2 linked regions of the Anaerosoma tenue genome follow. The protein of the gene in region 1 binds, or shares a complex with, the protein of each later gene. Links are inferred from orthologs where the notes say so. Each region holds a gene or a part of one and is shown on either strand. Other genes may lie near its edges. The genes, in order: uvrB and MSB02_RS08655.

The links.
Region 2: the proteins of uvrB (region 1) and MSB02_RS08655 are in contact, whole or in part, in a crystal structure (PDB 7EGT), measured with the Thermus thermophilus proteins. The link is inferred for Anaerosoma tenue from one-to-one orthologs. Residues at the interface, in WP_096411307.1 of Thermus thermophilus: Glu23, Leu25, Arg26, Asp27, Gly28, Glu29, Arg30, Phe31, Arg55, Glu326, Asp327, Phe328, Glu379, Ser382, Gln383, His398, Gly400, Arg401; in WP_096412145.1 of Thermus thermophilus: His654, Arg656, Phe657, Gln666, Asp668, Glu669, Lys680, Arg681, Leu682, Ser683, Lys685, Tyr686, Ala687.

Annotation. Positions count from the first base shown.
Region 1 is NZ_JALNTY010000003.1:29,026-32,339, reverse strand. Bases 1-2,999 are described here. They hold uvrB (excinuclease ABC subunit UvrB), read left to right. Parts: upstream 1-448; coding sequence 449-2,551; downstream 2,552-2,999. Other genes in these bases: MSB02_RS07790 (hypothetical protein), read right to left, coding at 2,563-2,999; coaE (dephospho-CoA kinase), read left to right, coding at 1-477. Also shown: more of MSB02_RS07790, read right to left, coding at 3,000-3,288; MSB02_RS07785 (hypothetical protein), read right to left, coding at 3,298-3,314. UniProt on the Escherichia coli protein: The UvrABC repair system catalyzes the recognition and processing of DNA lesions. A damage recognition complex composed of 2 UvrA and 2 UvrB subunits scans DNA for abnormalities.
Region 2 is NZ_JALNTY010000003.1:211,509-214,794, reverse strand. What follows is about bases 142-3,112. They hold MSB02_RS08655 (ATP-dependent helicase), read left to right. Parts: upstream 142-490; coding sequence 491-2,734; downstream 2,735-3,112. Other genes in these bases: MSB02_RS08650 (putative manganese-dependent inorganic diphosphatase), read left to right, coding at 2,761-3,112; MSB02_RS08660 (hypothetical protein), read left to right, coding at 232-441. Also shown: aroF (3-deoxy-7-phosphoheptulonate synthase), read left to right, coding at 1-67; more of MSB02_RS08650, read left to right, coding at 3,113-3,286. UniProt on the Escherichia coli protein: A helicase with DNA-dependent ATPase activity. Unwinds DNA duplexes with 3'-5' polarity. Translocates on single-stranded DNA with 3'-5' polarity. Initiates unwinding more efficiently from a nicked substrate than double-stranded DNA.

The sequences.
Region 1 (3,314 bases):
CGTGACCGTGTGATCGAGGAGTTCGGTCCGGACGTGCGCCGCGACGATGGCGCGGTGGATCGCGCTGCGCTCGCGCGGGTCGCCTTCGCTACGGAGGACGCCACCCGCAGGCTCAACGCCATCATGCACCCGGCGATCCTTGCCGCGGTCGCCGGCGCTCTCGACACGCTCGCCCTGCAGGGGGAGCCGCCGCAGGCGGTGGTGCTCGTGGTGCCGTTGCTTGTCGAGTCGCCGCTGTTTCTCGAGCCGGTGGATGCCGTGCTCGCCATCTCGGCCAACGAGGAGACGCGCATCGCCCGGGCGCTTGCTCGCGGCATGTCGCGGGAAGACGCTGAGAACCGGCTTGCGCGACAGGCGGGCGACGCGGAACGGCGTGAGATCGCCGACTACGTGATCGACAACGAGGGCACGCCCGAGGAGTTCCGTGCGATAGTGGCCGAGTTCTGGGATGCGGAGATCGCGCCGCGCGGAAGGTAGTGGGGCAGTGAGGGAGCTCAAGGTCGTCTCTGAGTTCGAGCCAGCCGGCGATCAACCGAAGGCGATCATCGGCCTGGCCGAGGGCGTCCGCGAGGGGCTGAGAGACCAGACGCTTCTCGGCGTGACCGGCTCGGGCAAGACGTTCACGATGGCCAAGCTGATCGAGGAGGTCCAGAAGCCGACCCTGGTGCTCGCGCCCAACAAGACGCTCGCCGCTCAGCTGGCGAGCGAGATCCGTGACGTGATGCCCGAGAACGCGGTCATGTACTTCGTGTCGTACTACGACTACTACCAGCCCGAGGCGTACGTTCCCACCACCGACACTTTCATCGAGAAGGACGCGAGCATCAACGCCGAGGTGGAGAAGCTGCGGCACGCCGCCACGGCCGCGCTGCTCTCGCGCAGGGATGTCGTGGTGGTGGCGAGCGTGAGCTGCATCTACGGCATCGGCTCGCCGGAGGACTACGCGGGGATGGCGGTGTTCCTCGCCGAGGGGGCGCCGTACGACCGCGACAAGCTCATCTACGACCTCATCGACATCCAGTACGACCGCAACGACTACGAGCTCTCCCGCGGCACCTTCCGCGTGCGCGGCGACGTGCTCGACGTCTTTCCGCCCTATGCCGAGGTGCCGATCCGGGTGGAGTTCTTCGGCGACGAGATCGAGTCGATCGCCGAGGTGGACCACGTGACCGGCGAGGTGGTGAACCGCTTCGGCGCAACGCCGGTGTGGCCGGCCACCCACTACGTCACGCCCAAGGACAAGCTCACCGACGCGGTGGCGTCGATCAAGGCGGAGCTGCACGAGCGGTTGGTGCGACTCAACGCCGAGGGCAAGCTGCTCGAGGCGCAGCGTCTGGAGATGCGCACCTCATACGACCTCGAGATGCTCGAGGAGATGGGGTACTGCAACGGGATCGAGAACTACTCGCGCCATCTCGACGGGCGCAAGCCCGGCGAGCCTCCGCACACGCTCATCGATTACTTCGGCGACGACTTCTTGTGCATCATCGACGAGAGCCACGTGACCGTGCCGCAGCTTCACGGGATGTACGAGGGCGATCGTTCGCGCAAGCTCACGCTCGTTGAGCACGGGTTCCGCCTGCCGAGCGCGCTCGACAACCGTCCGCTGAAGTTCGACGAGTTCAGGGCGCGGATACCGCAGACCGTGTTCGTCTCGGCCACGCCTGGCGACTATGAGACGCGCACCTCGCAGCGCGTGGTGGAGCAGATCATCCGACCCACGGGCCTGGTGGACCCCGCCATCGAGGTGCGGCCCACACACGGGCAGATCGACGATCTCATGGCCGAGGTGCGTGAGCGCGCCGAGCGCAACGAACGTACGCTCGTCACCACCCTCACCAAGAAGATGGCCGAGGACCTGGCGGATTACCTTTTCGAGCACGGCATCAAGGTACGGTACATGCACAGCGACATCGGCACGCTTGAGCGCGTGGAGATCCTCCGCGACCTGCGCGCGGGCGTGATCGATTGCCTGGTGGGCATCAACCTGCTCCGCGAGGGGCTCGACCTGCCCGAAGTCTCGCTCGTGGCGATCCTCGATGCCGACAAGGAAGGCTTCCTGCGCAACCACCGCTCGCTCATCCAGACGATCGGTCGAGCCGCGCGCAACGTGTCGGGCGAGGTGATCCTCTACGCGGACAAGGTCACGGACTCGATGCGTACGGCGATGGACGAGACGGAGCGCCGCCGCGCCATCCAGGTCGCGTTCAACGAGGAGCACGGGATCGAGCCGCAGACCATACGGAAGGCGATCCACGACATCGCGCAGTACGTGCGCGAGACGGAGGCCGGCCTCGAGCCGAGCGTGGACGTGGCGGCCGAGCTGGGTCAGCTCCCGCGCGACGAGGTGGCGCGCATCGTCGCGGCGATGGAGGAGGACATGCACGCCGCCGCCGAGGCGCTCGACTTCGAGACTGCGGCACGCTTGCGCGACCAGGTGGTCAAGCTCAAGACAGACGCCGAGTCGTCGACGGCCGATGAGGTGCTGTCGCGCCTGAAGCGGGGCGCTCGCCGGGGGTCGGCTCACGCCACGCGTCGGCGCAAGCGGTAGCTGCACGGCCGCTACGGCTCGTAGTAGGCGTCTCTCGGCTGCTCCTCGATGATGGTGATGTAGTCGCCGTCGACCGTGAACCAGTAGTAGCGGTCGAGCAGGCCGTCGGGGTCGCCTGCCATGTAGATCGCATCGTAGAACTCGCCGAAGCCGACCGTCTGTTTCGCCATACCCGGCCCGTAGAAGCCGATCGGAGGCGTGGTCGGGTACGTGTACATCCACACCTTGACGGAGCCCGGCTTCAGGCGGTGCGATGTGACCGCCGCGCCGTCGGGCTTCGCGTACCAGTAGTCGGCGTTGTAGAACTCGGCGTCCCCCTGGCTGGTGAGCCAGTCAAGCGCGGCGTCGTCGGTGAGGAAGACCGCCGTGTCGATGTCCACCCACAACTCCGTCCACGCCCCGCCGCTCTCATCGCGTATGCCTTCGATCCGGCCGAAGACGCGCGCGTCCTCCGCAGGGGGAGTTGCCGCAGGGGTCGACGGATCGGGCTCGGGTTCGGGCTCGGCGGCGGGCGGCGTCTCGGGCTCCACCGTCTCGGTCGCTGGCTCCTCGGTGGACGTGGTCTCGGCGGTCCCGGTGGTCTCGGCGGCGTCTGTTGCGGTATCAGTGGCCGCTTCAGGGCCGTCGCCAAGCCCCAGCCCGAGCGCGAAGGCTCCGGCGACGACCGCCAGGCCGAGCACCACGACTCCCGCGATCGTTAGAGCCCGCTGCGTGCGAGAGAACTCGCTCCACTTCATCGGAGCCTCCTACGGCAGGTACTGCT
Region 2 (3,286 bases), 180 kb from region 1 along the record:
GGGGATCCGTTCACTGATGGACGAGCTTCGTCCGATAGCCGGAGCGGTCGGGCGCTCGCTGGCGTAGGCTCACGGGCCGGGGGCGTTCAGTCGGTTATCCGGGTCACGATCTGAGGCGCCATCCTTGCGCAACCTTGTTGTGAGTCGCCGGTGCTGGCACAATGTTTGTTAGCTGTATGCCTGGAACCCGGCTCGTGCATGCGTATGGCATCGGCACAAGGAGGCGGCACGATGGCATCGTCGACACCGTTCAGCAAGATCTGCGTCCACTGCGGGGCTGAGGGTGTCGCGCGCATCGGCTACTGCACGGAGTGCGGCGAGGTCGTATGCGAGCGCTGCGGTGACACCCAGCTCAGCATGGGCAAGTCCCGCGTCATCCACCACTCGTGCCTTAGGACGGCGGGGGAGTCCACCTTCTCCATGATCAAGTTCGTCCAGTAGCGCACCGGCGCTTCAATCGGCCGCCGTCGCGGGGTACACTGTTCACCCCATGACACTTTCTCTCTCGGACCTCAATCCGGCGCAGCGCGACGCCGTCACCACCACAGAAGGGCCTCTGCTCGTGCTCGCTGGAGCAGGGAGCGGTAAGACCCGTGTGCTCACCTACCGCATCGCCAATCTGATCGAGAACCATGGGGTGTCTCCGGCGTCCATCCTGGCGATCACCTTCACCAACAAGGCGGCCGGCGAGATGCGGGAGCGTTTGATCGACCTCGTGGGGCCGTCGGCACGTCCGATGTGGGTGATGACGTTCCACGCCTTCTGTGTGCGGCTGCTGCGTGCCGACGGTGCCCGCCTCGGCTATTCGCGGTCGTTCACGATCTATGACGATGACGACAGCCGACGCCTCCTTGCGAGCGTGCTCACCGAACTGGATGTCGATACGAAGATGCATCCGCCACGGGCGGTGGCGGGCCGCATCTCAACCGCGAAGAACGAGCTTGTGGGTCCTGCCACGTATCGTGAGCGGGCGGTCGTGCCCCCGGAGAAGGTGGCGGCTCGGGCGTACGAGCTGTATCAACGGCGCCTTGCCGAGGCGAACGCGATGGACTTCGACGACTTGCTCGTGAATGCCGAGCGGCTGCTGCGAGAACACCCTGACGTCCTCGAGTTCTACCAGGACAGGTTCCGCTACGTCATGGTGGACGAGTACCAGGACACCAACAAGGCCCAGTACGAGATCGTGAACCGGCTTGCTGCCCGCGATCGGAACCTCATGGTGGTGGGTGACGACGACCAGTCGATCTACTCCTGGCGCGGGGCCGACATCCGCAACATCCTCGAGTTCGAGCGCGACTATCCCGACGCCACGGTGATCAGGCTCGAGCAGAACTACCGCTCCACAGCCACCATCCTCGCTGCCGCCAACGCGGTGGTGGCGAACAACCAGGGCCGCAAGCCGAAGACGCTCTGGACCGCGAACGCCGGCGGGGAGGCCATCACCCGGTACGCGGCCACTGACGAGCGGGACGAGGCCCGGTTCATCACGGAGGAGGTGGAGCGGCTCCTGCGGGAGGAGCACCGCTCGTACGCCGATTTCGCGGTCTTCTACCGCACCAACGCACAGTCACGCGTGATCGAGGACATGTTCCTGCGCGCGGGTGTCCCGTACCGCCTGGTGGGCGGGACGAGGTTCTTCGACCGCGCGGAGATCAGGGACGTCATGGCGTGGCTGCGCGCCACCGTGAACCCCGCCGACACGCAGTCGCTGGTCCGCGTGATGGAGAAGCGCGCCGGCATCGGGAAGACGACGATCGAGGCGCTCCGTGCGAAGGCGATCGAGGAGGGCATCACTCTCGCCAAGGCCATAGCCCGCGCAGGCGACAGCGGCTGGGTCGCCACGGCCCCGGCCCGGAAGGTCGCGGGGCTGGCGGCCGACCTGGAGGCGGCTCGAACGGCCGAAGGCGAGACGTTGCGGGAGCGAGTGGAGCGCATCGTGACCGCTTCGGGGCTGCTCGCGGCTTTGGCCGCGGAGCGCACCAGCGAGGCCGAGGGCCGTGCCGAGAACATCCGCGAGTTCTTCGGCGTGGTGGATGAGTACGACGCGCAGCACGAGGAGCCGGAGCAGCGAACGCTCGAGGCGCTGCTCGAGTGGGTGGCTCTCCGCACCGACCTCGACGAGATCGCCGAGGACGATCGTGCTGTGACGCTCATGACGCTCCATGCCGCCAAGGGTCTGGAGTTCCCCGTGGTGTTCCTCCCGGGGATGGAGGACATGATCTTCCCGCACGCGAGCGCGATCTTCGAGCCCACGGGCCTGGAGGAGGAGCGCCGGCTGTGTTACGTGGGCATCACCCGGGCGCGCGAGCGGTTGTACCTGCTGCACGCGGGTTCGAGGATGCTGTTCGGCCAGACCCAGTACAACCAGCCGAGCAGGTTCATCGACGAGATCCCGGACGAGCACCTCGCGGTGGAAGGCGTGGGCTCGTCGGGCTTCGGGGCCTCGGCGCCCGGGCGTGGCCGGGGCGACCGCGGAGGATCCGTCAGGTGGGGTGGCGGCTCACGTCGCGATCAGGCGCCAACGGGGGGGCGCGTGTTCGGTTCCGGTGTGCGGGCGGCCCGTGAGCCGGAGGAGAAGCTGGTGCTCGCTGTTGGTGACACGGTGGACCATAAGGTCTTTGGCCGGGGCGTGGTCCAGTCCGTCACGGGTGACAAGGTGAGTGTGACGTTCCCGGAAGGCGGGACGAAGAACCTGCTTCTAGGGTACGCTCCGATACGGAAGGTCGAGGGCTGAGCGGCACCACGGGCGAGAGGATGACGATGGGACCTGTCTTCGTCTTCGGGCATCGCAATCCCGACAACGATTCGATCTGCTCTGCGGTGGCGTACGCACACCTCAAGAACGTGACTGATCCTGATGAGGTGTACCTGGCGGCACGCCTCGGCCCTGTGCCACCTGAGACCCAGTGGGTGTTCGAACGCTTCGGGGTCGACCTGCCCGAGGAGATCCCGCATGTGCGCACCCGCGTCCGGGACGCGATGAGCGCCGACGTGGTTTCCATCGGAGTGGATGAGAATCTTCGCACGGCGGGCGCCCTGATGCGCGAACGCGGAGTGCGGGCGCTTCCCGTGGTGGACGACGAGGGTGTGGTGCGCGGGCTGCTGAACCAGAGCACGCTTGCCGAGCTCTATATCGGCGAGACCGAGATGCTCGGGTTCGAGAAGCTGCCGGTCACCGTGGGCGAGCTCGCCGAGGCGCTGGGCGGCACGGTCCTGTGCGGCGAGTCAGGGACGCTGCTCAAAGGACACGTGCTCATCGGCGCGATGGAGCCGGGCACCATGGTGT